DNA from 3 places in the Pseudovibrio sp. WM33 genome. Region 3 is predicted to be linked to each of the others. Evidence: riboswitches for the same ligand, from Rfam matches in the RefSeq annotation. Region 3 holds a riboswitch; each other region holds the start of a gene.
The links. Region 3 has a riboswitch for thiamine pyrophosphate ahead of PsWM33_RS16455 (hydroxyethylthiazole kinase). Riboswitches for the same ligand answer to the same signal wherever they lie in the genome.
Positions count from the first base shown of each region.

Region 1: linked by a shared signal. The riboswitch ahead of PsWM33_RS17840 (ABC transporter permease) and the one ahead of PsWM33_RS16455 (hydroxyethylthiazole kinase) in region 3 are both predicted to bind thiamine pyrophosphate.
Region 2: linked by a shared signal. The riboswitch ahead of thiC (phosphomethylpyrimidine synthase ThiC) and the one ahead of PsWM33_RS16455 (hydroxyethylthiazole kinase) in region 3 are both predicted to bind thiamine pyrophosphate.

Region 1 covers NZ_LMCK01000090.1:551,234-561,976, reverse strand. The annotation lists gene PsWM33_RS17860 (RluA family pseudouridine synthase) at 1-187, shown strand, start outside; gene rpoH (RNA polymerase sigma factor RpoH) at 338-1,231, shown strand; gene PsWM33_RS17850 (CHASE2 domain-containing protein) at 1,493-3,556, shown strand; gene PsWM33_RS17845 (ABC transporter substrate-binding protein) at 3,629-4,567, opposite strand; gene PsWM33_RS17840 (ABC transporter permease) at 4,594-5,304, opposite strand; TPP riboswitch at 5,478-5,585, opposite strand; gene PsWM33_RS17835 (hypothetical protein) at 5,715-7,481, opposite strand; gene PsWM33_RS17830 (adenylosuccinate synthase) at 7,519-8,811, opposite strand; gene PsWM33_RS17825 (DMT family transporter) at 9,179-10,099, shown strand; gene PsWM33_RS17820 (M42 family metallopeptidase) at 10,168-10,743, opposite strand, start outside.
Region 2 covers NZ_LMCK01000073.1:42,039-52,781, reverse strand. The annotation lists gene PsWM33_RS12545 (LacI family transcriptional regulator) at 1-638, shown strand, start outside; gene PsWM33_RS12540 (HesA/MoeB/ThiF family protein) at 646-1,611, opposite strand; gene PsWM33_RS12535 (thiamine phosphate synthase) at 1,608-2,201, opposite strand; gene PsWM33_RS12530 (thiazole synthase) at 2,201-2,968, opposite strand; gene thiS (sulfur carrier protein ThiS) at 2,970-3,167, opposite strand; gene PsWM33_RS12520 (FAD-dependent oxidoreductase) at 3,164-4,105, opposite strand; gene thiC (phosphomethylpyrimidine synthase ThiC) at 4,102-5,901, opposite strand; TPP riboswitch at 6,017-6,137, opposite strand; gene PsWM33_RS12510 (hypothetical protein) at 6,321-8,288, shown strand; gene PsWM33_RS12505 (N-acetylmuramic acid 6-phosphate etherase) at 8,456-9,403, shown strand; gene PsWM33_RS12500 (ABC transporter substrate-binding protein) at 9,535-10,743, shown strand, end outside.
Region 3 covers NZ_LMCK01000090.1:234,145-244,887, reverse strand. The annotation lists gene PsWM33_RS16475 (long-chain-fatty-acid--CoA ligase) at 1-1,557, shown strand, start outside; gene PsWM33_RS16470 (DMT family transporter) at 1,627-2,601, opposite strand; gene PsWM33_RS16465 (xanthine dehydrogenase family protein molybdopterin-binding subunit) at 3,004-5,301, shown strand; gene PsWM33_RS16460 (Lrp/AsnC ligand binding domain-containing protein) at 5,378-5,614, opposite strand; TPP riboswitch at 5,825-5,933, shown strand; gene PsWM33_RS16455 (hydroxyethylthiazole kinase) at 5,975-6,730, shown strand; gene thiD (bifunctional hydroxymethylpyrimidine kinase/phosphomethylpyrimidine kinase) at 6,730-7,533, shown strand; gene PsWM33_RS16445 (TRAP transporter substrate-binding protein) at 7,547-8,650, shown strand; gene PsWM33_RS16440 (OmpP1/FadL family transporter) at 8,944-10,203, shown strand; gene PsWM33_RS16435 (SDR family oxidoreductase) at 10,270-10,743, opposite strand, start outside.

The DNA of each region.
Region 1 (10,743 bases), 320 kb from region 3:
CGGGTTCAGAACCAAATACAATAAATTCCAAGAACCACTGAAAACCCAGTTGGCGGATTTCAAGCGACAGGCCCTGCATGCAGGACTTTTGGCGTTTGCGCACCCAAGAACCCAGGAATTCATGAAGTTTGAATCGGAGTTACCTGCTGATTTTGCTGGTATTCTTCAATCATTACGAAAAATTTAGGCCAAAAAGATTGCCGATCTGGTAGCGTTTTGGCCACAATGTTCCCATATAGACACTTCAGGTGCGCTTCATCTGAAGGCACCAATGTGTGTTTGCCGAAAAGCCTGATCCTTCGATCAGGCGGGAACACCAAGCAAGGAGGGGTGCTTTATGGCCCGTAACCTACCAGCCCTCACGGGTGGCGAAGGCGGTTTAAGCCGCTATTTAGATGAGATTAGAAAATTCCCGATGCTTCAGCCGCAGGAAGAGTACATGCTCGCCAAGCGCTACCGGGAACATGACGAACCTAAAGCTGCTGAAAGACTTGTAAATTCTCACCTGCGCCTCGTTGCAAAAATTGCAATGGGCTACCGTGGCTATGGCTTGCCTCTGGGCGAAGTTATCTCAGAAGGTAACGTCGGCCTGATGCAGGCTGTAAAACGCTTTGAGCCGGACAAAGGCTTCCGCCTGGCAACCTACGCCATGTGGTGGATCAAGGCTTCCATTCAGGAATACATCCTGCGCACATGGTCACTCGTTAAAATGGGTACCACAGCAAACCAGAAGCGCCTGTTCTTCAACCTGCGTCGCGTCAAAGGCAAAATTCAGGCGTTTGAAGATGGCGATCTGCGTCCGGATCAGGTCCAGCACATTGCGACAACTCTCGGTGTAACCGAAAAAGAGGTTGTTTCCATGAACCGCCGTCTGGGTGGCGACTCTTCCCTGAACGCACCTCTGCGCTCCAGCGAAGGTGAATCCAGCGAGTGGCAGGATTGGCTCGTGGATGATGCCGAGAGTCAGGAAGCAGTTCTGGCTGAGCAGGAAGAATACGATGTACGCCGCGATATGCTGAAAAACGCGATGGGCGTGCTGAACGAGCGCGAGACCCGCATTTTTGAAGCTCGTCGACTTTCTGAAAGCCCGATCACTTTGGAAGAACTCTCGACCGAGTTTGGCGTAAGCCGCGAGCGTGTACGTCAGATTGAAGTGCGTGCTTTTGAGAAGGTTCAAAAGGCCGTTCAGGAAAGCGCCATGGCAATGGCAGGTCATGAGGCAGGTGCATAAAGTGTGCTCCCCTCACGGGGCTACCGATTTCTCAGGTAAGGCTAAAACTTAAAGCAACTCGCGTAGTCAACATGGCTGCAAAGTGCTTTAAGACGCTCAACTGCATAAAAGTTGAGTTGAATTAACTTAAAATACAAATCAACTGTAGGAACACCCTTTTAAATAAACAGCTAAGCTTGTCGTCCCCTCAGAGCTTTCCTAAGGTTAATGATGAGGGGAATTTATGTGAGTTGGGTCACTTCCCCTTTTGGGGGGAATTACATGTTCGGCTCTAGCTGGCTGTCACAAACCAACCGTGCACTTGCAGCGGTTGTATCCTGTCTATTCATTGCAATAGCAATACTTGTCCGTACCCTATACCCGCAGGTACTGGATAACGTCGGATATCTCAGCCAAAACGCGCTGCAATTGGCATGGCCAAACACAACTTCTACGCCGCCAGTTTACACGATCCATCTTACGCCAGAATCAATCCAGCAAACGCAGGAGCCGATATATCAGCGTCTGGAGCTTGCACAAATCCTTCAAAAACTGGGGGAGTATAAGCCCAAGCTTCTGATTATAGATGCAGACTTCAGAAAAGCCGATCCGACCTCCCCCACCTTAAGAAGCCGAATCTACGACGATCTGCAGCCCTCCTTGCGGGCGACTTATCCAAATCACGACCTGCTCTTACAAACCATCATCTCTCATTACCCAGTCCTGCTCAGCAGACCGTTGAGCGAAGCCGTAGCTGAAAAACCTCCTCTTTCCAACTACATAAGGTTCTCGCAAGCCACAGGATATCAAAGCGACACCCAATACGCACACGGTTCAAATGCGCTGTTCTATCCACTTCAACTCCAAAGCGACACAGCGCAGTTGCCATCCCTCGCAGTAGCGGCATGGAGCCTGTCCAATCAGACAAACACGCAACCGTTCCAGGTCACGCAAGCAGAAGATGGCTATCAGCTAAAAAGCACTGATATCCAAATTCCTGTCACTGAAGAGACGGAAATGCTGGTGTTCAAAACAAGCAATGCCAGCAATTTCATCCTTGCAGCGAGCGATGTCTTAAAGAACAGAGTATCCTCCAAACTCTGGCCACCAGCTTCTGGAAGTCAGTTCGTCATCGGCACTCAGGACAGAAGTTCAGAACGACATGCACAGGCACTGCAAACACTTCAGTCTGGCAACTTCCTCAATATACCCACCTGGGCACAATACGCTGAAATCCTGGCACTAATCGGATTTGGCATCGTCATTGCGATCATATCCGCCACGCAAGGTTTCTGGTTAAGTCTGTCACTTACAGGCGTCGCTGTCTTGGTCATCAACGGAGTTGCATTCCACCAATTCGCTCTGCAAAACACCGTCCTTGAGCCATTCTTCCCATCCTTCGTTATCCTGCTGATATTCGCTTTCTCCTGCACAATCCGGCGTGTGACATTCAAGAGTCACAGAAACCAAACAACTGAACGCTTTGCAGGAATTCTCTCTCCCAAACAGATGCAAAAGGTACTGGCGAAGTCAGAGCAACTCCCTCTGGAGGGTCAGCAACGTGAAATCACAAGCCTCTCGACACGTTTGAGGCACTTTCACCGGTATTATGAGGGTTTGTCTCCTCAGGATCTCGCAGGCTTCTCCAACGGCTTCCAAACAGCTCATCTCGATGAAGTGCATATCCACGATGGTACACTGAACACGCTGAGCACATCCGGCCTGAATGCTTACTGGAACGCGCCGCTCGATGACCCATTCCACGCTGCTCATGCCTGTCGAACAGCGATTGAAATGCAGAAGCAAATGAAGCGCTTCAATCTCAAGGATCGTTTCAATTTCAACCAGAAAAATATGAAAGACCACGCAGTCACAATCGATATCGGCATCTCAACCGGCCTTGCAACGCTCGGCGAAACAGGTACACGGCGTCATTTCAGGTACGCCCCGCTCGGTAAATGCGTTGATTTAGCGGAAGATTTAGCCCGTCATTGCAAAGATGCCGGTCACAGCGTTCTTATGTGCGAAACCACACGCGGTCAGATGCCTGAATTGGCGGCATTGGAGACAATTCCAGTCAAAACCAGCCGTTACCAGATGCGTTCCTTTGCGTTGCTAGGTGATCCGTCGCTCGCTTTTTCAGAAAACTTCCTCAAGCTCAAGAACGTCCACTGCAACATGGTCTTCGCGCTGTTTGAGGAGAATGACAAGAAGAAAGCCCTAACACTGGTAGATGAATGCAAATCACTCTCTGAGGGTGAGTACAACACCATCTATGCTGCTTTTGAGAAATACATCCTCAGCGATCTGGCTCAACACGAAGCGGTCAAGGATGCAGCGCAATAACGGCATTTAGCCTACAAATAAAAAGAGCCCCCGAAACTCGGAGGCTCAAATTTTAGTTTAGACCTATACCGGTTAGCGCAGTTCAACCGCGTAGGTTTCAACTGGAGGCGCTGTTTTAATGAGCCCCTGCTCAATCAGAAAGTTTGCAAACCGTTCATAACGGCCATTGTCCAAAGCAGCTGGACGGCTGGCAAAACGCGGCAGAGTATCCGCCCAGGCACGCTTGTTCAGCTCATCATCCAGATTTGGATAGACCTCAAGGAAGCTCTTCCAGGAGTCCTGCGGATTATTAAGCAGATAAACGGTAGCCGCCTCAATCGCATTGATGAACTTCTTCAAACGCTGATCATCCAGCTTGTCTTTGTGAGCCACATAAATCAGCTCATCATAGACAGGCACACCGTTCTCTTCAGGATAAAACGCTCGGCCTCTCGCACCTTCAATCTCCATCTGGTTCAGCTCGAAGTTACGGTAACCACCAATCACAGCATCAACCTGCCCAGCCATCAAAGATGGTGAGAGCGAAAAGTTCACGTTGATCAGCTCAACATCGTCAGAACTGAGACCTGCAGTGGAAAGCATCTTCCCAAGCATGGCGTTCTCAAACCCGGATGTGGAATAACCAATACGCTTACCTTTCAGGTCTGCAATCTCCTTGATTGGTCCATCTTCCAACACAATCAGTGTGTTCAAAGGCGTAGAGACCAGCGTCCCGATCCGCATCAGCGGCATGCCCTCATCAATTTGTGGGTGCAACGTCTGCTGATAGGAAACTGCAATATCACCCTGCCCTGCTGCAACAAGCTTTGGTGGCATGGAAGGATCAGCAGGCTCAATCAGCTCAACTTCAAGGCCCTCTCTTTCAAAGAACCCCCGTGCCTTGGCAACCACGATTGGTGCATGGTCTGGATTCGCAAACCAGTCCAGCAACACAGTCAGCTTGTCCGCTGCTTGCACTTGAAGCGTGCTCGCAAGCATTGCCGCACCAAACAGCATACTTAGTTTTTTCATAAGGTTACGTCCTCATACTCTGAGACCTAGATCTCTTTCTGCCAATAGATCATCCGAGAAGTGGCGAACTCAACAACTGCCCTCAGGCTCAACACCATCACCGCAAGCAAAATCAACGCCGCAAACATCGTCGCTGTTTGCATGCGTGCATTGGATTGCAACATGATGAAAGCCAGACCGCCTTTTGCACCAACCCACTCTCCAACCACCGCCCCAATAGGAGCGAACACCGCTGCAATGCGCATACCAGAGGCCAGAGACGGCAAGGCGGCTGGAATTCGAATGTAGCGAAGTGTTTGCCAGCGGTTCAGGCCATGCAGCTTGCCAAGGTCGAGCAGTGATTGATCAGTCCTGCGCAAACCATCGAAGAAAGTCGAGGTCACAGAAAAGAAGATCACAATCACGGCCATCACAACCTTGGAGGCGAGCCCAAAGCCGAACCACAGCACCAGAAGCGGTGCAATTGCAAACACAGGAAGAGATTGGGTCGCTGCAATTGGAGGCAGCAGAAACAGGCGTATCCGGGGAGACACTGCCAGCAAAACAGCCAGCGAAGCTCCAGCACTCACGCCAAAGAGAAAGCCGAGAACAGTCTCCCAAGCGGTAATGCCTGCATGATGCAGCAGAAAAACGCCCTGATTGAGAAAAGCGGAAAAAACCGCCGCCGGACCTGGCAAGAGAAACGGAGGAAACTCTCCAATCCGAACCACACTTTCCCAAATGGCGATAAAAAGCAAAATCCCGAAAAGACTTCGGAGAATTCGTTTCAAAGCTCGCTTCAGCATGTAGACTCCCAACAATGGCATTGGGCATCACAAACAGGCGGAAGAACGGAGCTACATTAGCTCTCTGGGATGTTTTCAGCACAGGATCTCTCGTTACAACAAATGCAAACATGGAGATCCGGGAAGAATGGCTCAGGTCCCGTCCCTTCGCCGGCATTACCCGGATCAGGTTCAAAGGGTTTAGCTCATCGCAATCTCAGCTTTTCGAAAGAAAAGCACCCCTCGGAATAGCAAGGAACATGCGCGTTTCTGCTGAAGGATGCAAGCAGATTTTACTCTGACGGACGACAGCATAATGAAAAAGGCCTCAACTCTGAGAGAGCCAAGGCCTTTGAAATCTAAGCTAAACAGCTGAAACTAGATTACTTCCAGCTCTTGATTGCCTGTGCTATAACTTTGTTGCCGGTTGTACCTTTTTCAAAGGTCAACATTGCACGGCGACCGCTGTTGTACAGCAGTGGAACATCAATCCACTCACGCTCAGCAAGACGCTTCAGGTTCTTCGCTTTTTCTTCATCACTGTCAGACAGCGCAATCCAGAAGAGAGTGTCAGAAACCTTCACGGCAGCACCATCAAGCGGATCACCTGCTTCGGACTCTGTCTTCTTCAGGATCAGGCCAGGCACCTTCTCAACACCCTTTCCATCAAACCCTTCTGGGAAGATGAAGTTCAGCTCAAGCAAATGACTCGCTGGCAAAGACCGATCGCTATTCGGCTTCAATGTCATCTCAACAGAGAAGTTACGAGATGGCAGCGTCGCAACAGCCTTGATGACAGAATCGCCGTTAGCTTCATCCAGTGACCAAACAACGTTCCCGCGTGATGCAGAACCTGCGGCACCCGGCGTCAAGGCCTCTTCGTAAAGTATGCTCTGTTGTGCAACAGGAGAAACCGCAGCTTCCGTTCCAATGGTTTCAGCTGGCGGAACAGAGTTGGTCTCAACTGCAGTACTTTGCTGTGCAGGTTCCGTCACCGGCAGAACCTGCACAGAAGGTGTGTCTTCTGCCGGCGCTGCTGGAGCTTCGACCACACGCACGACTGGAGGCTCAGTTACTGTCTCGGTTGGCGCTGCGCTGGACGAATTCCGGGTAATCCGGGTCGTCTGCACCCGTGTCGCATCCGGAGAAACCTTTGCCCCTTCATCAGATGGCAACAAGCGGTCGGTGTTCTTCTTCGGCGTGCGTTCCGGCTGAACCCGAAGCGGCTCATCTTCATTAGAAGGTGCGCTTTCTGGCGCAACAGTCTCACCGGTTTCAACTGGAAGCACTAAAGAGAGAATAACATCGCGCAGACTATAGACACCTGCGGTAACACCCAAGATTATCAGTATGACCACAATTATACCGACAATACCCGATGTATTGGAAGGCTTCAGCCCTTCTTCCTGCTCAATCGCATCGCCAACGCGCTGCGCAACGGCTGGTTTGCGGGAGGAAGCAGGTTTTCGGCTTGTCTTTGGCTTAACCTTGGCAGGCTCATCGATCTCAGGACGCGATTTACCTTTTGTTTCCAGCTTAGTCCGCCGTGCCTCACCCGGCACCCAAGAGCGCTCTTCTGCGCTCGTCTCGACAGCACCTTTGGTTGGCAGAGACGCAGCAGGTTCACCCGTCTCTTTGTCATCCATAGAGCCAAGGTCAGGCTCTTTGCGCTCGCTGGCAGATTCAGGTAGCTGATCACGCGCCATCTGATTGGCCTGATGAGCGGCGTTGCCGAGGTCCTGCGCAGCACGAACCGCCTCTTTAAACACATCTGCTTTAGCAGCAGGTGCTTTTGGCTCATCGCGCGCTGGAGTATCGGCCTTTGTACCTGCCTTAGGCGTATCTCCAGCAGGTGAAGATGCAGCAGAGATTTCTGGAACAGCAGATTTTGGAGCACTTGGAGCTTGGGTGGTTTTAGACCGCCCCAACCCGAGAGACTCACGAGCAGCTTCCGCTTCGACCTTACGAATGGCCTCTTCAAGCTTCAGCTGCTCCTCAGTGATCTGGGAGGGAGACAGAGGTGGGTCGTAACTTTTAAGTTGCTTTACAATTGCATTCCGCGCGCGTTGATAAACTGCCCGCCGTGCAGAACCTGTGTTCTCTTGTAAACCAGCTACCGCTTTTTTTAGAACGGAATTGTAGTCCGCCATTTAACTGCCCATTGCCCCCAGAGCTTCATATCAAGACTTAATCCTGGAATGGATTCTGAACCAGGATTGTGTCATCACGTTCAGGGCTTGTTGATAACAGAGCAACCGGAGCACCAATCAGCTCTTCAACATGCCGAACGTATTTCACAGCTTGTGCTGGCAATTCTGCCCAAGTCCGTGCGCCTTTGGTCGTTTCCTTCCAACCAGGCAGGGTCTCATAAATAGGAACAACCCGCGCCTGAGCACCTTGAGATGCCGGAAGGTAATCGATTCGCTCACCATCTAGCTCATAACCAACACAAATCTTAATTTCATCCAGTCCGTCCAAAACGTCAAGCTTTGTCAATGCAATCCCATTGATTCCGCTGGTGCAAACGGTTTGTCGGACAATCACTGCATCAAACCAGCCACACCGACGACGACGACCAGTGTTCGTTCCAAACTCGTGCCCGCGAGTACCGAGGAACTCACCAACTTCATTCTGCTGTTCGGTTGGGAATGGACCTTCACCTACACGAGTGGTGTAAGCTTTGGTGATACCCAGAACGTAATCGATGGAGTTTGGTCCCAGACCACTACCAGCAGCAGCCTGACCCGCAACTGTATTGGAGGAGGTTACAAACGGATAAGTGCCGTGGTCGTTGTCCAGCAGCGCGCCCTGCGCACCTTCAAACAACAAACGCTTACCTTCACGACGCGCTTTGTCCAGCATGTACCAGGCTTTATCCATGTACGGCAGGATCTTATCAGCAACGTCTTCCAGCTCTTTGTAGATGGTCTCAGCAGAGATCTCATCGCGACCCAGACCGCGCAGAATAGCGTTGTGGTGGGTCAGCAGACGATCAATCTTGGCTGGCAGCGTGCTCATGTTTGCCAGGTCCATCACGCGAATTGCACGACGACCGACTTTATCTTCATAAGCAGGGCCGATACCGCGTTTGGTGGTACCGATTTTGGTACCTGCCGGGCTTGCATCTTCACGCAAAGCATCAAGCTCGCGGTGCAGGCTCAGAATAAGAGTAGCATTGTCAGCAACACGCAGGATTTCCGGGGAGATCTTAACGCCCTGCTCTTCAAGACGTGCAATCTCAGCAACCAGTGCATGAGGGTCAATCACAACGCCATTGCCAATGACAGAGAGTTTCCCACGAACAACACCAGATGGCAGCAGTGCCAGCTTGTAGCTCGTTCCGTCAATTACAAGCGTATGACCTGCATTGTGTCCGCCTTGGAAGCGTACAACGACGTCGGCTTGCTCAGAGAGCCAATCGACAAGTTTACCCTTACCTTCGTCACCCCATTGTGACCCAACTACGACAACGTTGGCCATGATTCTTCAGCCCTCCTGCGGCTGCCAGCGTATTCCTAAAATACGCCGTCATACGATTTGCTATTTCTGTATAAAGTGGCTTGCCAGCTCAGAATGCAAATCGTGAGAGACAACATAAGAAACCCCGGCGTAAGAGCCGGGGCGCAGTTACAGCGCCTTATAATCTGTCAATCTCTTAAATACGAGCCCTTTTCCTTCAAAATTAGGCCAAGACTGTAATTTTTGCGATCAGAGTGAACCTCTGTTGATTGTTTTACTCGCAAATCGGGTGGTACAGCCACAACAGCAAGTGATATTACTAGCTCAAGTTCCAATTTCTCATTTTTTGCAATTCCTGCAAGAAATTTCACTAAGTTGAATACGCTTTATGAACGCACAAAAACTTGACTGGCTGGGCTGGTCTATTCTTCTCTTATTAGGCACCTTGTGGGGTGGCGCATTTTTCTTTGCCAAAGTCGCAGTCGCAGAATTCAATCCCATCACACTTGTTTTCTTAAGAGTAGCAATCGCAGCAATCGCCATGTGGGGCTTCTTACTCATCTCAAAGCAGTCCATACCGCTCTCTACAAAATGGATTGGCAGCTTCCTCCTGCTGGGCTTCTTAAATAATGTAGTCCCCTTCTCCCTCATCTTTTGGGGTCAGCAATACATTGCCTCCGGATTGGCATCCGTACTCAACGCCTTTACACCCATCTTCACGATGATTGTCATGCAGGTCCTCAGCAATGAAGAGAAGCTGACAGCAACCAAGCTCGTCGCGGCAGTGATCGGTGTTGTCGGAGTTGCCATCATGGTTGGCAGTGACGCATTGAGCGGTGCCAGCAATCAGGTTTGGCCTCAGCTCGCAGTTTTAGGGGCCGCTCTCTCATATGCATTCGCCGCATTCATCATCATGCGCCTCAAAAAGCTACCACCTGCAGCTCTGGCAACTGGCCAGCTCTCCGCTTCAACGATCTTGCTGATACCTGCGCTCATTTATACAGCGCCAACTCAGCAACTGATAGAGGCATCCGCTTCAACATGGGCAAGCGTTCTCGTTCTCGCTCTCGCTTGCACAGCTTTTGCTTACATTCTGTATTTCCAGCTTTTCAAACTCGCAGGAGCAACCAACGCAGCTTCTGTCACACTCGTAATTCCGGTCAGCGCAATCATTCTGGGCGCAATTTTCCTGAATGAACGTCTCGAAGCCAACCACTGGATCGGTATGGCAGCAATCTTCATCGCACTGCTACTGATTGATGGCCGCTTAACCAGCAGATGGATAGGCAAAAAACAAGTAATTGCATAACAAAAAAGCCTCCAGTCCCTACCGTAATGGGGATCTGGAGGCTTCTTAATAAGCAGCGCCTGACTGTATCAGCAACGCTTCAGATAAGCCGCCAGAATATCACGTGCAGCCAGCAGGTCGCTCTTATCAATCATCTCGGTCACTGTGTGCACATAACGTGTACCAACCATGATGCCAACAGCCTTTGCACCAGCAGCGGCTTGCTGAGCTGCTGCCCCATCCTGCCCACCACCGTTTAACATGGTGCGCTGGTATGGAATTTCTTCTTCAATAGCCAGATTTTCGATTTCTTTCACAAGTTCCAGGTCAGCAATGAACCAACCGTCCTTCACGTGAAGCCCAAAACCCTTGCCTTGCTCAGTCGTTTGATCTTGCTCTGGCACCCCAGGTGTATCGCAAGCAAGCGTGATATCAACTCCAAGGCCAATATCCGGTTTAATGGCATAGGCCGCAGTCTTCGCACCGCGCAGCCCAACCTCTTCCTGACAGGTAAAAGCGACATAGATTTCGCAGGAATGATCCGCCTCGCCAAGCGCACGCATAGCTTCAATGCCAAGCCAGCATGCAACCCGGTTATCCATCGCTTTGGAGACAACCTTTTCACCCATCTCGATCAGCGGCTCATCAAGAGTGACCATGTCACC
Region 2 (10,743 bases), on a different contig from region 3:
GACCAAATGATCCGCGCATCAGCTTCATGCAGGAGCAGGACTTTCCGTTTGTTACCTACGGAACCAGTGACGCCAGCTCACCCCATGCCTTCGTTGACACCGATAACCGCCGTATTGTGACGATCTGTGTTGAGCGTCTGCTCTCCAAAGGCCATCACCGCATCGCGATGATCAATGCCAGAGAAGAGTTGAACTACACTCAGAACCGTATTGAGGCTTACAAAGCCGCACTGTCAAAGGCGGGCCAAACATTCGACCCTTCACTGCTTGCTTACGGGCGCCTGACACCGGCCTTCGGGCGCGAACAGCTTTTTGAAATGTCCATGTTTGATGAGCCGCCGACTGCCTACATCTGTGCCAATGAAGCAACCGCAATGGGGGTTCTCTCAGGCTTTCAGGTGCGTGGCATGGAACATGGCAGGGATGCTGTCGTTATTGCGACAGATGACCTGAACGTGTCTCAGTATTTCTCACCCCCAATTACAACATGTTATCTCCCGATATCAAAGCCAAGCGAAACGCTGGGCAAGTTCATGCTGGACTTAATTGGCGGTGGGGATCCCATAAACCTCCAAAAGCTCTTCGTACCAGACCTCATCGAACGCGGCGCAGATACCTGTAGCTTGGAGAGACAATAAGGGCTCTTCAGCCGCTCCCATCCGCAATCAGAGCAACATCCTTATACCCTTGCTTTGCAAGCGCCTCTGCACTGCGCCATGCTCGCAGGCCTGTGCGGCAGCAAAGGATGATACGATGTGCCGGGGGGAAGTCGTGCAGGTCGAGCTCATCGGAGGCCAGACGCAGTGCGGTTTTGCAGACAAGTTGTGGAGCTTCCGACGCATCTCGAAGCTCAACCACAACGTCGTCCTGCCTCAGTTCACTAATTGAGATAAAGGGTGCATGCCAGTCCGGTTCTTTGGCGTTGAGAAATGAAAACCCGCCGAACTCAAAACTCTTTAAGTCTACTGTGATGAGACGACCTAACGGACTTGGCGAAAAGTCCAGCAGTACTGCTAAAGTCATTTGTGCTTGCATTGCTCCGATGCTTCCGACTGCAGACCCGAGAACTCCCGCACTGGCACAATTAACAGAGTTGGTTGGCGGGGAAGGGAACACTGCTCGCAAAGACGGCGCACCGCCACAAAAACCTCCGAGATAACCGGATGTTCCAAACGCAGAGGCTGAGATAAGCAGTTTGCCTTGTCGGTAGCACTCATCTGAGAGCGTGTAAGAGGCAGCAAACGTATCGGCGGCGTCCACGATGATATCTGCCTGGGCAATCAGTCCGCCCGCATTCGCAGGGTCCAGAGCAACGTTGAGGGCGCGCAGTTCCACCTCTGGGTTGTACCCATGTAACCGAGCTGCCGCCGCATAGGCTTTGCTCTCCCCCACATTTGCGAGTGAGTACAAGGGCTGCCGGTGCAGGTTGCTCTCCTCAATCACATCGGGATCGGCAATCGTGATGATACCCACACCAGCACCAGCAAGGTATTGCAGAACAGGACAGCCTAAACCTCCGGCTCCCACGACAAGAACGTGAGCGGCTCGCAACCGCTCTTGTCCTGCTGCTCCAACTTCAGGCAAAATCATCTGGCGGTCATAACGTTTCATTGCTTACAAGCCTCCACCCATTCCAGAGTGCGAGCGGTTGGGTCGTGTGCTTGCAAAATGTCAGTCACCACCGCTCCACTGTCTGCACCAGCTTCAAACACACCGGCTAGTCGTTCTGGCGTTAACCCGCCTATAGCAACAAGAGGTGTCTCTCCAACCATTTTTTTCCAGCGGCTGACCCGCTCTAGGCCTTGTGGTGCCCACTTCATCTTCTTCAGCTTGGTCGGGTACACCGGCCCCAAAGCAACGTACTCAGGCTTGAAGGAGAGGGCGCGATCTAACTCCGCTTCATCGTGGGTAGAAAGGCCATAGCGAACACCAGCCTTCCGGAGTGCAGCAAAGTCAGCACTGTCCATGTCTTCCTGCCCAAGATGAACGAAATCACAGCCAAGGTCTAATGCCAGCTCCCAATAGTCATTGATGATCAGTTGAGTGCTGTGCTGATTGCAAAAGTCTCGAGCCTGAGCAATTTGCTGTCGAATAACCTGTTTAGGTTGCTCTTTGATCCTCAGTTGAACAAGCTTCACGCCATGGGGGACAAGCTTTTCAATCCAGTCCGCGTCTCCGGCAATCAGATAAAACCGTTCCATCAGATCAACTCTGCCATGCCAAGGGTTGGGGTAGAGGGAACCGCCATGTCGCGTGGGTCCATAGGGTCTGCGATGTATCCATTCCGCCCTGCTTCAATGGCTTGCGCCATGGCCTGAGCCATCAAAGTCGGGTCACCTGCTTTTGCAACTGCGGTATTGAGCAGAACAGCATCCATGCCAAGCTCCATTGCATGCGTTGCGTCAGAGGGCCGTCCAATACCTGCATCCACGATCAAAGGAACATCCAGGAAGTGCGCTCGCATGGCTCGCAAAGCATCGGGATTTCGCAGGCCCTGTCCAGAGCCGATGGGTGCGCCCCATGGCATCAGCAGTTCACACCCGGCTTCCAACAGCTTTTCGCCAACCACAAGGTCATCAGTTGTGTAAGGGAATACTTTGAAACCATCAGCACAGAGAACCCTCGCAGCTTCGACCAATCCAAACACATCTGGCTGCAGAGTGTCTGAGTTGCCGATAACCTCTAGCTTGATCCAGTCGGTCCCAAACAACTCGCGAGCCATTTGTGCAGTCACAACGGCTTCTTGCACGCTATGGCATCCAGCAGTGTTGGGCAGAACCTTACAGCCGCTATCCTTCAGCAACTCCCAAAAACCCGCACCTGACCCGTCCGCCGTCTCGCGCCGCAAAGAGACCGTGATGATCTCTGCTCTGCTGGTCTCAATTGCTTTTCGCAACACTGCAGGAGAAGGGTATTGTGCTGTTCCGAGCAACAACCGAGAGCTGATTCCTGTACCGTAAAGCTGCATGTTACCCTCCCTGCATAGGCGCAAGAACTTCCATTCGATCGCCTTCTGAAAGGGATGTCTCAGAATAGTCCTCACGAGGAACAAAACTGCCGTTCAAAGCCGTCGCGATAGCGGGGCTGGTGAACTCCAGTTCAGTAAGAGCATCGGCCAAGGTTTCGCTGGTGACCTCGCGTGGTTTCGCATTCACGATAATCTTCATGTGCAGGTCTCCTTTAAAAGATGGTGTGCTGCTTGTTGTGCCAATGCTGGCGCAAGCAGGAAGCCATGGCGGTAGAGGCCGTTGAGGTGAAGGGATCCGTCATGTTCGAGCAGTCGAGGTAAGTTGTCTGGAAAAGCAGGCCGCAACCCCGCTCCAATTTCGACTACGCTGGCCTCGGCAAAAGCAGGGTGAATGGCAAAAGCTGCGCTCATCATTTCTGTAAGGGACCGCAGGGTAGGAGGGCGGTCAGAGTTGCTTTCCACCATAGTCCCGCCAATCATGAACAACCCATCCACCCGCGGCACCAGATAAAGCGGCATGCGTGGGTGTAAGAGCCGGATGACACGAGACAGCTGAACTTCAGGACAATGCAAAATCGCCATCTCACCGCGCACAGCCCGCAAGTCAGGAAGGCTAGCAGCCGTGGCTGTGCAGTTGAGATCAACCTCAGGAGGTGCGCTGGTACCAAAACGGATCTCTACTCCAAGCCTCTGAACAGCAGTGGCCAAATCATCAAGTGCCTGTCTTGGGTCCAGATGAGCTTCCTCCGCGAAATACAGCCCACGCTCGAACCGTCCTTTCAATGCTGGCTCCAGTTCTGCGATTGCTTGACCGCTTACCTCGCTAAAGTGTGAGGTCCGCCGTGCAAAACGGGTCAGCTCAGCCTGATCGCGCGGCGGAGTAACCACCAGCGTTCCGTGCCGGGTAACAAGCGTTACCTGAGACCACCAATCAGCGGCCTGCACCCCAAGTGTAACAACGTCTTCTTCTGCGCTTTCACGCTCGCAAAACGGAGCAAGCATGCCGCCGGCAAACCGTGCGACACTGCTTTCGCCCGGTTTAGCGGATTTTTCAAAGATAGTGACGGATGCACCGCGCTTTGCCAGCTCATAGGCGGAAGCCAGCCCCGCAAGGCCAGCTCCTGCAATCGTAATCACTGCTCTGTTCCTTCAAGTGGCAGATACAGCTTGCCACCTTCCCGGAACTTGGCCGCCATGGCCTCCATGCCTTCCTTTTGCGCTTCCGCGCGGATGTCATGGGAGATCCGCATGGAGCAGAACTTCGGTCCGCACATAGAACAGAAATGAGCCACTTTATGCGCGTCTTTCGGTAGCGTTTCATCATGGAACTCTCGCGCAGTATCCGGATCGAGAGAGAGGTTGAACTGATCCTCCCAGCGGAACTCAAAGCGTGCACGGGACAAGGCATCATCCCGCCGCTGGGCACCCGGCAAACCTTTCGCAAGATCAGCTGCATGAGCTGCAATCTTGTAGGTGATCACTCCGGTTTTTACATCATCCCGGTCCGGCAATCCCAGATGCTCTTTTGGTGTCACATAGCAAAGCATGGCACAGCCAAACCACCCGATCATCGCAGCACCGATGCCGGAGGTGATGTGATCATATCCGGGCGCGATATCCGTGGTGAGAGGGCCAAGCGTGTAAAACGGTGCCTCATGGCAGCATTCCAGCTGCTTATCCATGTTTTCTTTGATCTTGTGCATGGCCACATGACCGGGGCCTTCAATCATCACCTGACAATCCTTGGCCCATGCAATCTTGGTCAGCTCCCCAAGCGTCTCCAGCTCGGCAAACTGGGCTTCATCATTTGCATCTGCAATGGAACCCGGACGCAATCCATCACCAAGAGAAAACGCCACATCATACTGGCGGCAAATATCGCAGATCTCGTCAAAGTGCTCATAGAGGAAGCTGTCTTTGTGATGATGCAGGCACCACTTCGCCATGATGGAACCACCACGGGAGACAATCCCCGTCACGCGATTAACGGTCATCGGCACCATGTGCAGGCGCACGCCAGCATGGATGGTGAAATAATCAACCCCTTGCTCTGCCTGCTCAATCAACGTGTCACGGAAGATTTCCCAAGTCAGCTCCTCCGCAACTCCATTCACCTTCTCAAGCGCCTGATAAAGCGGGACGGTCCCAATCGGTACAGGACTATTGCGGATGATCCATTCACGGGTGTTGTGAATGTTACGACCGGTAGACAGATCCATCACCGTGTCAGCACCCCAGCGGATCGACCACACCATCTTGTCTACTTCCTCTTCCATAGAGGAGGTTACAGCAGATGTACCCATATTGGCGTTGATCTTAACCAGAAAGTTCCGCCCGATGATCATCGGCTCACTCTCAGGGTGGTTGATGTTTGACGGAATGATCGCGCGGCCAGCAGCCACCTCATCACGTACAAACTCCGGTGTTACATAATCAGGGATGCTCGCACCCCAGTCATTGCCACACCGCTCTTCTGCAACCACTTCCCGCAACTGGTTTTCGCGGATGGCAATGAACTCCATCTCCGGTGTGATAATGCCAGCGCGGGCATAGGCCAGCTGGGTGACGGCTTTTCCGTCCTTTCCGCGCAAGGGGCGAGGCTTCACCGGAAACTCAGGAACAAGTCGGTCGCCTTTCACAAAACCATTGTCTTCAGGCTTAATCTCACGGCCATCATACTCCTCCGTGTCACCACGTGCCTCAATCCACTTGCGTCGTAGAGCGGGCAAACCTTCAAAAATATTCGTTGTTGCCGTTGGATCCGTGTAAGGGCCGGAACTGTCATAGACTGGGAGGGGAGGCTCGCCTGCAGTTGGGTGAACGCTGATCTCGCGCATGGGCACGAGCACGTCTTCGTGCAGGCTGCCACGAACGTAGATTTTACGCGCTGCTGGCAAGGCACCGGTGGTGATGGATGGGTTTGGCGTCGTCATTATGGTGCTCCTCAAGTTTATAACTCGAAAAAGACACCAGATGAGTTTTGGCTGGGAAACGGCAGAAAGAGCTTCTGCTGCTAAGATCGCGGTTGTTACACTGGCCCTTCAAACAGGCCCCGCGACCCGTGCTTCCTACGCCAGTATCAACTGGGTCAGGTTCTAAGGGTCGCGTCGCCGAGCTTGCGCTCTGTCAGCCTCTCAGTCTCCTTGGTGAGACTCCCCTGCATACATGATTTTGCTAGAACGATTATGAACTAGTGTCAAGGCAGGTTCGGTTCAGGCGAGGTTCAGAAAACTTTTGTAAGTTGGATTTTATGAGAGGGGAGTCGCTGACACTTATTGGATTTTGCGGTTTGCGTTCCTATCTCTCATCTAAGAATTTCACATCTGGATATCGCGAAAAATAATATAAACGAATGCTTGAAAACTATTCTCTCCCATCCGTTTTAGCTGGCCCAATCTTGCGTCGACTGGAAACCTCACGTTTAACATTCTGGCTCGCAGTGCGCGCTCCGGCGGATGTGAAACTGGATTTGCTCCCACAAGGCCGTGAGCCGCAAAGCTACGAGCTGACACAAGCGCAAACCGAGGTAAACCTGATCTCAGCAGGGGCACATCTCCACTACCTCCTGATCGATCTACCTCTCCAAAGCCCTCTACCGCAAGACACTTGGATCAACTATCGCCTCGCTCTGCGTATGGAGGATGACGAGGAGGCTGGTTGGCAGGATCATTCCGTATGGGCGCTTGATCTTTGCTATGAAAATCAGGAACTCCCAGGCTTTCTACTGAGCTCAAAAGTTTCCTCGCTCCTGCATGGGTCCTGCCGCAAACCACATCACGAATCCGGCGATGGTCTGGTCGCAGCCGATCAGTTTCTGGCAAAGCACATCAGAGCTGAGAAGGGCACCAAAGTTGATAAGGAAAAATGGCCAGCTGCCCTCGTGATGAGTGGCGATCAGATTTACTCAGATGATGTTGCTGGCCCCATGCTGCGAGCTATCCATGGGCTCATCGAAAAACTCGGCATCACTGAGGAACAGCTGGCAGGCTTGGAAAGCAAAGTGCCTGCAAAGGCATCAGATTTCTACCAACACGGCGACACCTACTACCGCCGCGAAAAGTTTCTCCCAAGTCTGGAAAAGAACCGAAAGCTCTGGCTTGTCTTGTTCGGTGGCGTAGAAAAACCGATCTTCACTGCTGATCACGCCCATAACCATCTGATCACACTTGCTGAATTCTTGGCAATGTACCTCCTTGTCTGGTCACCAGCGCTATGGGATCTGGTTGAGACAGATGCACCCGAAGGACTGACACCAGAAGAAGCAGCGCTCTATGAGAGCGAACAGAAAATCCTGATGGAGTTTGTTGCGGGTCTCAGCCAGGTGCGCCGCCTGTTTGCCCATCTTCCGGTTGCGATGATCTTTGATGACCACGATGTCACTGATGACTGGAACCTCAACCGTGATTGGGAAGAGACCGCCTACGGCCATCCGTTCTCCCGACGGATCATTGGCAATGCCTTGTGTGCCTATATGCTCAATCAGGGGTGGGGCAACCGACCTGAAGCGTTCTCAGGTGGAACACTTGAAGCGATGACGCAAGCTGTCACGGTGCCCGGCACAAATAGCTACGATGAGTTTCTGGAGCATCTCTTCGCCTTTGAAAACTGGGACTATCACTGGGAACTAGACCCACCACTGCTGGTGTTGGATACGCGCACACGCCGATGGAGATCAGAGCGGGCAGGGTATCTACCCTCGGGTCTTCTGGACTGGGAAGCGGTCACAGATTTACAACGATCTCTGCGCGGAAAAGACGCCGTGCTACTCGTCTCCGCAGCTCCGATCTACGGCGTAAAGCTGATCGAAACGCTGCAGAAGCTGCTCACGTTCATGGGCAAGCCGCTCATGGTGGATGCGGAATACTGGATGGCACATCCGGGAACGGCAGATGGCATTTTGAACGTGTTCCGCCACCGCAAAACGCCAGATCGTTTTACGATCCTTTCTGGTGATGTGCACTATTCCTTTGTTTACGATGTCGAGTTACGCGGACATTCTCGTGGGCCTGACATCTGGCAAATCTGCAGCAGTGGCATCAAAAACGAGTTCCCGGCCAAACTGCTTGATAAACTCGACCATCTGAACCGCTGGCTCTATGCGCCTCGCTCTCCCTTGAACTGGCTCACCAGACGGCGCGGCATGAAGGTTATTCCGCGCAAACCTGTGGGCACGCATCATGGTCGACGCTTGCTGAATGCAAGTGGCATTGGATTAGTTGAGTTTGATGAACACGGCGGCCCAGATCAAATCAGCCAGTTGCTGCCAGATGGGCGTCAGGTTGTCTTCGTGCGCCGGGAAGAAGAAGCGCGCTGGGATTGATGGTGAAGAAAACTAGATCCAAAACAATACCTGTGGCCTGCAACTGTCACAGGTAACTGCAAGAAATCTATTGGATTTACTCAAATTACGGGTCTTATCTAATATATCATTGCCATATTCCGAGTTGTTGGTATGCTATTGGTATCAGGGAGAGTCTCGTGTCCAGCATATCCAAAAAAGTGGGGTTTCCAGAACATTCCAATCCGCAGGAGTGGCGTGAAACTGAGCAAAGATCTTCACGTTATGCGGGCTTGGAAACATGGGGGACTGACGAAGTCCTCAAGGCCTTGCTCGGTGGTCAAATGCAAGCCCTCAACGCTGTCTGGTCTGCGTTGGGTGAGCTGGAAGCCGCAATTGATGCCGCTGCCCAAAGATTACATGGAACCGAAGGTAGACTTGTGTACGTCGGCGCAGGGACCTCAGGCAGACTGGGCGTTCTGGATGGCATTGAACTCATCCCTACATTTGGCTGGCCAGAGCATCGCCTGATCTATGGTCTGGCAGGCGGCGAAGCTGGATTGTTACGCCCGCAGGAAGGCGCTGAGGACAGCGAAGAAGCAGGCCGTGCTTTCATTTTGGAGAATAATGTCAGCGCTTCTGATGTCGTTTTAGGTGTTGCAGCAAGCGGCACCACACCTTTTACCCGCTCTGCCATTCAAACCGCCAGAGGCGCGGGGGCTCTGACCATATCACTGGCGAACAATCCGCAAAGCCCGTTACTGGCCGATGCCGAGCATGAAATCCTGTTAAGGACGGGTCCTGAAGTTTTGGCAGGATCAACCAGACTATCCGCAGGTACCAGCCAAAAAGCGGCGCTCAACCTGTTCTCTACGGCGCTTATGGTGCGGTTGAAGAAGGTATATCGTGGCTACATGGTGGATATGCAGCTGACCAACATCAAGCTTGATCAGCGCGCCAAAGACATGGTGGTCTCACTCACCGCTTGCTCTCAGGAAAAAGCCGCTGCGGCCCTGCATGAAAGCGGAAGCCAGATTAAACTGGCTGTCTTGCTGGTGCTGGGAGCAACAAAGCAACAGGCCATCAACGTATTGAATGAAACTCAGGGAGATTTGGGAGAATCTCTTCGGGTGCTTGGGTTACATCAACCTGATTGATTTATGCGCGCATTGCGATCCGTTTAGATCGTAATGTGCCAACAGGAATATTCGCCCGCTGGGGGGCAGGCGAGTTGCGATACCGACGGTTTTTCAAGGCGGTATTCGATTATTTGTTATGGGAGGAAATAATGAAACACTATTTGTCATCAGGCATTGCTGCATCCCTGCTTCTGGGCTCCGCATCCTTTGCTTTTGCTGCTTCAGAACTGACAATTGAGAGCTGGCGTAACGACGACTTGAGCATCTGGCAGGAAACCATTTTGCCAGCGTTTATGAAGGCGCATCCAGAGGTCAAAATCAGATTCTCGCCAACAGCTCCAACGCAATACAACGCTGCACTGAATGCAAAGCTGGAAGGTGGAACCGCTGGTGATCTGATCACATGCCGTCCGTTTGATGGGTCGCTGGATCTTTACAGCAAAGGTTACCTGAAGAACCTGCAGGGCATGGCAACCCTCGACAACTTCCCGGATTCAGCAAAAGGGGCGTGGAGCACAGATGATGGCAGCGCAACCTTCTGTGTGCCAATGGCCGCTGTGATCCACGGCTTCATCTACAACAAGGATGCTTTTGCTGAAGTCGGTGTTGAACCACCGAAAACTCAGGCAGAGTTCATTGCTGTTCTCGACAAGATTAAGGAAGACGGCAATTACATCCCAATGGCGATGGGCACGTTGGATCAGTGGGAATCCGCTGCAATGGGCTATCAGAATATTGGGCCAATGTACTGGAAAGGTGAAGAAGGTCGTAAGGCAGTCGTTGCTGGCACCGGCAAGTTGACGGATGATGGCTGGGTAAAGCCTTTTGAAGTGCTGGCAAGCTGGGGGCCGTACCTTGGGGATGGCTATGAAGCTCAATCCTATCCGGATAGCCAGACACTGTTCACACTGGGCCGCGCTGCAATCTATCCATCAGGCTCTTGGGAAATTGCAGGCTTCAACCGCGATTCAGACTTCAAGCTTGGCGCCTTCCGTCCACCTCTGCCAGCAGAGGGTGACAGCTGCTACATCTCAGACCACACTGACATCGGCATTGGCCTGAATGCAGCCTCGCCAAATTCTGAAGCTGCCATGAAGTTCCTTGAGTGGATGGGCACCAAAGAGTTCGCAGAACTCTATTCCAACGCTGTGCCGGGCTTCTTCTCCTTGTCCAAGCATGAGATCTCGCTCACTGATCCATTGGCAGACGAGTTCATCTCCTGGCGTAAAGACTGTCAGTCCACCAACCGCTCTGCGGCACAGATCGTTTCTCGCGGTACTCCAAACCTCTGGAACGAAATGTGGGTCGTGTCTGCAAACGTCATCAATGGCAAGCAGACGCCTGCGGATGCAGCGAAC
Region 3 (10,743 bases):
AAATCAACAAGCTACGGCGAATTGGGAGATTTCGTTGAGCGTGCTGCAGGTGCCCTGCAGGCGATGGGTGTGAAGAAGGGCGACAAGATCGGCCTTTGTCTGCCTAACACGCCGTACTACACCATTTTCTATTTTGCGATCATGAAAATTGGTGGTGTCGTCGTCAACTTCAACCCGCTTTATGTTGAGCGAGAAATTGCGTTCCAGGCGCGGGATTCTGGCGCACGCATCATGGTGACCATGGATCTTTCTGTGATCTATGATCGTGTGGAAGCTGTTCGTCAGGAAGGTGCTCTGGACAACATCATTGTTTGTCCGATGGCGGATATTCTGCCTCAGCCTAAGAAGCTGTTGTTCCAGCTGTTCAAGCGGAAGGATGTTTCCAACATTCCAGCTGATAAAGCTCACATCCGCTTCAAAGATTTTCTTGCAAAGTCCAAAGGCATTACTCCGGTTGAAATCGAGCCGAAGGAAGATGTGGCGATCCTGCAGTATACCGGTGGTACCACTGGTGTGCCTAAGGGTGCGATGCTGACGCATTACAACATCACATCAAACATGGAGATGCTGGAAAGCCATTACGGTGGCTTGAAGCGCGGCTACGAGAAGACACTCTGTGTGCTGCCATTCTTCCATGTGTTTGCGATGACTGTTCTGCAGAATCTTTCCATTCTAGGTGCGGCAGAAATGCTGCTTATGCCGCGGTTTGACCTGAAAGAACTGCTTGATCTGGCTGCGAAGAAGAAACCAACCTTGTTTGCTGCTGTGCCAACGCTTTACACCGCGATCAACAACAGTGAGCTAACTAAGAACTACGACCTGACATCAATCCGCTATTGTATGTCTGGTGGAGCGCCGCTGCCTGTTGAAGTGAAGCAGAAGTTTGAAGCCCTGACAGGCTGTGTTCTGGTGGAAGGCTACGGTCTGACAGAGAGTTCTCCGGTTGCCTCAGCCAACCCGATGGACGGAACTGGCAAAGACGGTTCTATCGGTGTTGTAATGCCGGGGACGACTGTTGAGTTCCGTGATCTGGATGAGCCTGAGAAGATCGTTGCACAAGGCGAAAAAGGTGAGCTTTGCATCATCGGCCCGCAGGTCATGAAGGGCTACTGGAACCGTCCTGATGAGACCGCCAAGACTTTGGAAGGTGGCCGTGTCTTGCACACTGGCGATGTGGGTTACATGGATGATGAGGGTTTCATCTTCCTTGTTGATCGCATCAAGGACCTCATCATCTGCTCTGGTTACAACGTGTATCCGCGTGTGATCGAGGAGGCGCTTTATCAGCATCCGTCCGTTGCTGAGGTCATCGTGATTGCTATTCCAGACGGCTATCGCGGGCAGGCACCGAAGGCGTTTGTGAAGCTGAAGGATGGTCAGAGTGCTACTGCAGAGGAGTTGAAAGACTTCCTGAAGGGGCACATCTCCAAGATTGAAATGCCGAAGGCGATTGAGTTTCGGGAAGAGCTGCCAAAGACCATGGTTGGTAAGCTCTCCAAGAAAGAGCTGGTTGAGGAAGAGGCTGCCAAGACACGCAGCACTGAAAACGCCAGTTGATAGCTACTTCGTGAAAAAAGAAAAGCCCTCGCATTTGCGAGGGCTTTTTGCTTGAGCTTAGCGGTTTCTCTAGTGCGTTTTCGTGGGCGCTGTTCCAGTTGCCACTTTCTTGCCCAGCACAGTCTCGCGGTGCAGGGTGTAAAGGGAAGCTGCGACGATAATTGCGCCGCCGAGATAAGTGGTCCAGAGCGGCCAGATGCCGAAGATTACGACAGAAATGATTGCCGCGTAGACAAGGCGGATATAATCAAACGGTGCAATCACAGAGGCCTCACCAAACTTGAGGGCCTGAATGTTGCTCATCTGAGCACTCCAGCTAACACCTGCCAGCAAGAGCAGTAGGATCGCATCATTTAGGTTGATTGATACCCAATAATAGATGCCGAAGGGGGCCATGATCAGACCCACAAAAGTTGCTTGAAAGGTCAGAATCGTGATGGGCTGATCAACCTGAGTGACCTTGCGCAGGATGATGCCTACGAGTGCGGCACAGGCTGAGGCCAGGATCGCCATGAAGCTGTAGATGCTCATTTCCGCGCCGGTGCCGGGCTGGACGATGACCATCACCCCGATGAAGCCAAGGATAGTTGCCGAAATTCGGTGAATGCCAATGACTTCCTTCAGGAAGAAAACTGCGAAGATCGTGATGAAAAACGTGCGCGCAAAACCAATCACTGTGCTTTCAGCAAGCGGCAAGTGAATGACTGCGGTGAAGCCGAAATACATTGCAGAGGACGCAAGCAGTATGCGGCCCAGGTGAAGCAGTGGAGCCTGTGTTTTGAGCGAACCCGGAAATCCTTTGATAATGATCGGTGCTGAGATCACCAGCATGAAAAACTGGCGAAGCATAAGGATTTGCGTAACGTGTAAGCGGTCGCCGAGCAGCTTGATGATGGTGCTCATGACGGCCATAAGGAATGTTGCCAGAAGGGCCCAGCAGATGCCGCGTGTGTTATTAGAAAGGCTCTGCCATTTTGCGGAAAACCTTGTTTTTAACGCAGCAGATGATGAGCTGCCTTCAGGCTCTGCTGAAGGAACAGGCATGTAACTGCTTTCGAAGCTGCCTTGATACGATCAAAACGACCAGACCCGATGTCTGGTGCAAAATGGTGTGCGCCAGGGGGCGGACAACGTAACAAAGATCAGATGGGTGTATGGCTTAAATAACCTAATGTTTGCGGTTTGGTCAAATTCTAAAACAAATTTTAGCTTGAGAGTTTCGACAGTAAGCACGAAGCTGCCGACAACTTATAGCTCTAAGTACCCTTCCGTAATTTGCTCTAAATAATGCGATAATGACCTTAAGTCACTCTGGGAAATACACCTCTGCAGTGAACCAGAAAACACTTGCAGCTTGAGAAAAGCACTGTACGTTCTCTGCTGATACGTAAAAAGCTGTATTGGGAGGTGCGGTGTTGGGTCGCTCTCCAGATTTCTGAGGTTTTCATGAATCAGGTTGCTACACCGAAGTTTGGAATTGGTGCTCCCGTTCGCCGAAAAGAAGATGCTGCCTTTATTTCTGGCAAGGGTCATTATACGGATGATCTGAAGGTGGCTGGTGCAGCACATGCCGTTGTTTTGCGGTCTCCTCTCGCGTTCGCGAAGTTCACTTTAGAAGGAGTGGATGAAGCACGGGCTATGGATGGTGTGCAGCTTATTTTGACTGCTGCAGATATTGAAGGAACGAACTCTATCCCATGTAAAGCCGTGCTTCGGCAGCTGGATGGGACGAAGCACTGGGTGCCTCATCGTGAAGTTCTTTGCTCTGATACAGCCCGGTTTGTTGGTGATGCTCTTGCGTTTGTTGTTGCCGATACGGTGGAGCAGGCGCGGGCTGCGATGGAGGCGATTGAGGTTGACTACGAGGATGTTGATCCGGCAATCGGAACTGAAGCAGCCTTAGAAGACGGCGCTCCGCTTGTATGGCCTGAGCATGGGTCTAATGAGGCCTTTCACATTGGTATGGGTAACAAGGAGGCGATGGAAAAGGCCTTCCAGAAAGCGCATCATGTTACCAAGATCAAGGTGATCAACAACCGTCTGGTGTCCAATGCGATTGAGCCTCGGGCTTGTATTGGCGAGTTTGATGGTGAGAGCGGCAGGTATACGCTGACCACTGGAACGCAGGGCGGTCATGGGATGCGTGATCTGATTGCCAAGAACATACTCAACGTTGACCCTAAAGATATCCGCGTTGTGACACCTGATGTGGGTGGTGGTTTTGGAACCAAGATGTTCACCTATCTTGAATACCCACTTTGCCTGATTGCCGCAAAACGTCTTGGTCATCCCGTGAAATGGCTTCAGGAACGTACTGAACACTTCATGTCTGATGCGCATGGCCGGGATAATGTATCCACGGCTGAGCTTGCGCTTGATGAAAACGGTAAGATGATCGGCCTCAAGGTGCATGTGCTTGCAAACATGGGCGCTTATCTGCATGAATTTGGCCCGGGCATTCCGCAGATCGGCATCACCATGACCCCCGGTCTTTACGATATCCCCGCAATATGGGTGGAAGCGACAGGCGTTTATACCAATACAGTGCCGGTGGATGCGTTCCGCGGGGCAGGGCGTCCGGAAGCGCTTTATCTGATGGAACGGCTGGCTGATAAGGCCGCGCATGAGATGGGTATGGATCCGGCGGAGTTTCGTCGTAAGAGCTTTATCCCCGACGCTGCCTTACCTTATACGACAGCGCTTGGCCGTATGTATGATACGGGTTCCTTTGGGGCTCATCTTACTAAGGCGCTCGACGAGATCCATTATTCGACGTTTGCGGAGCGTGAAGCGGAGAGCAAGGCAAAAGGTTTGTATCGCGGTGTTGGGCTATCGACTTATGTGGAGGCGTGTGCCTTTGCCGGCGGTGAAGAAGCCAAGCTTGAGCTGAATACGAACGGCAGCGTTACTTTGCTGATTGGAACGCAGAGCAACGGTCAGGGTCATGCCACCGCTTATGGCCAAGTCATTGCAGAACATCTTGGTTTGCAGCTTGATCAGGTTGAGATGGTGCAGGGGGATACGGACCGTGTGGCGACTGGCGGTGGTACCGGTGGATCGCGGTCTATTCCGATTGGCATGCCATCTGTGAAGGCGGCTTCTGAAACGCTGGTTAAGAAGATCAAAGAGATCGCCAGTGAGAAGCTTGAGGTTGGTGTTGGGGATCTCACACTTGAAGACGGGCAGGTGCGCGTGGTTGGTACCGACCAGCAGGTCAGCCTTGTTGATGTGGCTGGATCGCAACCGGATATCTTGAGTGCAGCGGAAAAAGTCATGCAGGATGAATGTACTTATCCAAATGGCACGCATGTGTGTGAGGTGGAGATTGATCCGGAAACGGGCAAGACGGACGTGGTCAGTTATGTGATTGTGGATGATTTTGGCGTGACGGTGAATCCGATGCTTCTGGCTGGTCAGGTGCATGGTGGTGCGGGGCAGGCGATCTCGCAGGCGTTGTGTGAGAACACGGTTTATGATGAAACCGGGCAGCTGCTGTCAGCGTCCTTCATGGACTATCATGTTGCGCGTGCTGATGATATGCCGAATTTCGACTTCTCGACGAGCAATGTTCCTTCCACGACAAATGCGATGGGTATCAAAGGGGCTGGTGAGGCTGGTTCTATTGGAGCGGCGCCGGCGGTGATGAATGCTGTGCAGTATGCGCTGCGCAAGAATGCAGGTGTTGAGCATATAGATATGCCCGCGACGCCGGTTGCTGTGTGGAGCGCAATTCAGGATGCTTAAAGCTAAGTTATCAAGACTTTAGAGCTTGAAAAGAGATTGTGCAGGCGGGCTGGTGTCCCGCCTGTTTTCGTAGGTATCAGAACGCTTTGAAGGTGATGATGGTTCTGGTGTCCTGGATGCCATCGAAGACCTGAACCTTGTCAGCAACGAAGTGGCCGATGTCGTCGTCATCGTTGACGTAGAACTTGGCCAGCAGGTCGAAATCCCCGGAGGTGGAGTAGATTTCGGAGGCAACTTCTGCGTCCGCAATTGCATTGGCAACCTGATAGGTTTTTCCGAGCTGGCATTTGATCTGTACAAAGAACGGAATCATTAATCTGCTATCCTTCTGTCCCGTAAGACTGATTTGTCTTTCAGGGCTGCGCTCAAAATTGAGTTTGCGTTGTTTTGTGAGCATTTTGCGTTGAAGCTGCGTTTTTTTGCAAGCTTTTGCGTTTTTTAAGCGAAATCTACCCCCAGTTGCCTTTTGTCGCTGCCTCTCGTTTCCGCTTGCAGTTCGCTCTCTTGTTTGCTAGCAAAAAATTCTAACCAATGGGGGTGCTCGGAAGTGACTGACGGGCTGAGAGGCGCAAAGCCAACTCCTAGAACCTGATCCGGATTGTGCCGGCGGAGGGAATTGGGATGAGTACCAAGGTAATCGTTCCCGCCGTAATCTATAGGGGAGCGAAAACAAATGTCCTACACAACTGAAAATCTCTGGGAAGTCTTTGAGAGCGTGCGTGAGCGTGGGGTTCGGGTTCATTGCCTGACGAACTCTGTTGCGCAGAGCCTTACCGCGAACATCATGTTGGCTTGTAACATTGTGCCGTCCATGACAGCGGCCCATGATGAAATTCCTGCATTTGTCGAGAGTGTTGACGGGTTGCTCCTCAATCTTGGTACGCTGGATGGAAAGCGGCGGCATGGTATTCGGCTTGGGCTTGAAGGGGCTGCCAAAAAATCTATGCCCGTGGTGCTGGACCCAGTTAAAGTAGATCGCTCAGACATTCGCATGGAGTTTGCGAAAGATATTCTGAACGAGAATGTTTCGATCCTCAAAACAAACATGACTGAGAGCGCTGGGCTGAGTGGGGCTGTCACCGAGAACACATTGATAGTGCGCACCGGTATTGAAGACGCTGTGTTTGGCCGGGAGACGACCTATACCGTGGGCAATGGGCATGCTTATATGGACAAGGTGACTGGCATTGGCTGTGCGCTGGGCGGTGTGCTGGCTGGTTTTGCCGTTACCGAGCCGGATAAGGAACTTGCCGTGCTTGCTGCACTTGCTGTCTATGGTGTATGCGGCGAGATTGCCGCAGAGCAGGCGAACGGGCCGGGAAGCTTCACTCCAGCTTTCATAGATACCCTTTATAGCTTGAAGGCTGACCAGTTCAACGAGCGTCTCAAGCTCGAAACAATGAATAATAAAGGTGGGGTATTGGCCTAATGAGTGCGATTGCAGTCACAATTGCAGGGTCGGATTCCGGTGGTGGTGCCGGAATTCAAGCAGACCTGAAGGCCTTTTCGGCTCGCGGTGTCTATGGGGCCAGTGTCATCACTGCACTGACGGCCCAAAACACCAAAGGTGTGACAGGTATTCATGATGTGCCGCCAGCATTTGTGGCGGAGCAAATGGATGCTGTTTTTTCTGACCTGAAGGTGGATGCTGTGAAAATCGGCATGCTTTCACAGCCAGAGATTATCGATGTTATTGCCACAAAGCTGGCGGAATATGATGTTAAGCGCGTCGTTCTTGATCCGGTGATGGTGGCCACTTCCGGAGATGTTTTGCTGCAAAACTCCGCTGTTTCCGTGTTGAAGCAGAAGCTGTTTCCAATTGCGGCGTTGATTACGCCGAACATGCAGGAAGCAGCCTTTTTGCTTGGGCAGCCGCTGGCTGGATCTCGTGAAGACATGCACAGACAAGCATTGCTGCTGCTGGATATGGGTGCAAATGGGGTTCTGCTGAAAGGCGGGCACGGATCTGATGATACCTGTGATGATCTCTTCCTCTCTTACGATGTGGAGAGGTGGTATACAGCCTCACGGCATGACACGAAGAATACACATGGGACTGGCTGCACCTTGTCTTCTGCGATTACAGCCGAGCTTGCCAAAGGGCTAGCGCTGCAAGATGCCATTGGTGAAGCAAAAGAGTATATTAGTCAGGCGATCAAAGCTGCGGATACGCTTGATATAGGCGAGGGACATGGGCCTGTGCATCATTTCCATGAATTCTGGTCTGAGTAATAAGGCGGAGATAATGACCAAGAACAAAGAAAACAATCTGACCCGCCGTCAGGCGCTTGGGCTTACAGCCGGAGCGGTTGCTGGAAGCGCTGCACTTGCTGCGCCAGCACTGGCTCAGGATGCTGATCCGGTCATCGAATGGCGCATGGTAACCAGTTGGCCGAAAAACCTGCCGGGTCCTGGAATGTCTGCGCAACGCATTTGTGATCGCATCAACATTATGAGCAATGGTCGGATGCGTGTTCGCCTGTTTGCTGCTGGTGAGCTGGTTCCGGCTTTTGAGGTGTTTGACGCTGTTTCAAGCGGTACTGCACAGATGGGCCATTCAGCTGCCATGTACTGGGCTGGCAAGATGCCCGGATCAGTGTTCTTTACGACAATTCCGTTCGGCCTTTTGCCTCAGGAACACACTGCATGGGTGGATCAGCTTGGTGGTCAGGAGCTCTGGGATGATCTTTACGCGCCATTTGGTGTGAAGCCGTTTATGGGGGGCAACACTGGCCCAACCATGGCTGGCTGGTATCGTGATCCTGTTGAGACGCTGGATGACCTGAAAGGCCGGAAGCTCCGTATCGCTGGCCTTGGTGGTGAGATCTTGCGTAAGCTTGGTGTTACTCCGGTCAATATTCCAGCCTCCGAGATTTTCACCAGTCTGCAAACGCGTGTGGTTGATGGTGTCGAGTTCCTTGGTCCATGGAGCGACAGTGCGCTGGGCTTTCAGAAGCTGATCAAATACTACTACGGTCCGGGCTTCAATAAGCCGAATGGCACGGGTGAGGCTATCGTGAACGCTGTTGCGCTGGAGGGGCTGTCTCCAGAACTACAGGTGGTGGTTGAAGAGGCTTGCCGCGTGGAAGCTGATCTCGCTCTGTCTGAAGCAAATGCACAAAATGCTGCCAGCCTGAAAGTGCTGCAGGAAGAGCATAGTGTTGAAGTGCGTGAGTTTCCGGAGGAGGTGCTAACCGCCTTGAAGGAAACCAGTGCTGAGGTGCTGGATGTTTACACCCAGAAAGACAAGAGGGCTCGTAAGATTTATGAGGGTTACATAGAAGCGCAGAAGCTTCTGGCGGGGTGGAGCGCTCTTTCATTGGGCAAAAACATCTCTGCAAGAGGTTAGTCGGCAGATCAAATCGTGTTTGAAGGGCCCTCCATATGGAGGGCCTTTTGTTATGCGGACGTTTTGTCACAGAAAATGTTTCAGTGTACCTGCCTGAAATGCGAATAACCAAGTGATTGTGAGCCCGCTAGGTATTGTTGTTTTGTGAAGTTAGCTCCCTTTACCCTTAAATATGCCAGTGCAATTAGTTTGTAACATTTTCCATTCTAGTGAAGAGAGCCGAATCAATAAGTAACTCGTAGTTTGATCATGGCACTGCTTGATTGTTTTCTTGAGAACAGAAAGTACCGTGCATGTCCAGATATCTACCCATTACGATCGCTAGTCTTTCTTCTTTGCTGATTGCGTCTGATGCTTTTGCCGGTGCTTTTGCTGTTCGTGAGCAATCGGCGTGGTATCAGGGACTTTCCTTTGCGGGAAATGCGACCATCTCGAAAAGCCTCTCCAGCATGTATTGGAACCCGGCGACCATGACTGGCCATGATGGGGTGCAGATGGAATCCTCGCAGACCATCGTGTTTCCACGTGCAACGGTTGATCTGGATACGGCGACGATTGATTTCTTTCCTGTACCGATTACGGGAGTTCCATATTCCTCCGGAGATATTGGAGTAGATGCTTGGGTGCCTGCAGGTTATGGGACTTGGAAGGTGAATGATCGTCTGTCTCTCGGGATCAGTTCGAATGCGCCTTATGGTTTTGAAACCAAACCTCAGATTGAGTGGGCGGGGCAGGTCTATGCGAGGTCTTCCCGCGTTCTAACTGTCAATGTTACACCAACGGCTGCTTACGAACTGACTGATAAGTTCTCGGTCGGGGTGGGCTTGCAGCTTCAGTATATTCAGGTTCGATTAAAATCAGGATTTGGGGTTGCTGCAGCGGCTCCAACTGCAGAGTTGCGTGGTGAAGATTATAATCTTGGGTTTGGGGCAACTGTTGGAGCGCTCTTTAAGCCATGGAAGGGTACTCAATTGGGTATCGGATATCGTTCTCCGGTTGAGCAGAACCTGAAAGGGCGGCTGGTTATTGGAGGTAATGCACCAATTCCTATTCGTGCGAACATCATTATGCCGGAAACAGTAACCGTTTCCTTCCAGCAAGAGCTGAATGAGCGTTGGCGCGGGATGGGGACGTTTGAGTGGACACACTGGTCACGCTTTGGAACGTTCCCTGTTTTTGATCTACAAGGTACCGAAGTTTCTAATCTTCCATTTCAGTACAGCGATGGCTATTTCATATCTCTTGGGACTGAATATGACTTTACCAGCAGTATTACAGGACGATTTGGGGTGGCCTATGAGTGGTCTCCGCTTAATGAAGGCAACCGGGGTCCGCGTTTGCCTGATGCTGATCGCTTCTGGCTCAGTGCTGGGCTGAGCTATTTCTACGAGGATTGGCTTGAAGTTGATTTTGGCTATTCGCACTTATTCCCGGTAAGCGAAAAGATTAACATCATGCCTGGCCACCCGTTCTATGAAGGGATTACCATTCAAGGACCGGTCAATGACACTAATGTCGACATTATCAGCTTTGGCGCCCGTTTGAAGTTCTAAGAGTTTGCTGCAATAGCTGATTTGGTTTGCCTCCCGGCGGTTTGATTGCGGGGAGGCTTTTCATTTTTAGAAAGCGCTTGGGTAGAGGCCGCCGTCGAGCAGGAGATTCTGGCCTGTGATGTATCCAGCATGGGCTGAGCACATGAAGGCGCAGGCTTTGCCGAATTCTTCCGGATTGCCGAGACGCCTTGCTGGGATCTCTTCTGAAGACAGGCGTTTGGCTTCTTCAATGGAGATGCCGGTCTGCTCTGCCTGACGCTCGAAGCCACCTTTCAGGCGGTCGGTGTCGAACTTTCCGGGCAGCACATTGTTGATAGTGACATTGTGCTGGGCGTATTGACGGCAGACGCCTGCCAGGAAAGCCGTGAGACCTGCACGGGCGCCGCTGGACAGGTCCAAGCCTTCAATAGGCATCTTCACGGACATGGAGGTGATGTTGACGATGCGGCCAAAGCGGCGCTCTGCCATGCCATCAATGACTGCCTTGATCAGTTCGATCGGGGTGATCATGTTCTGGATGACACCATCCTGAATCGCCTG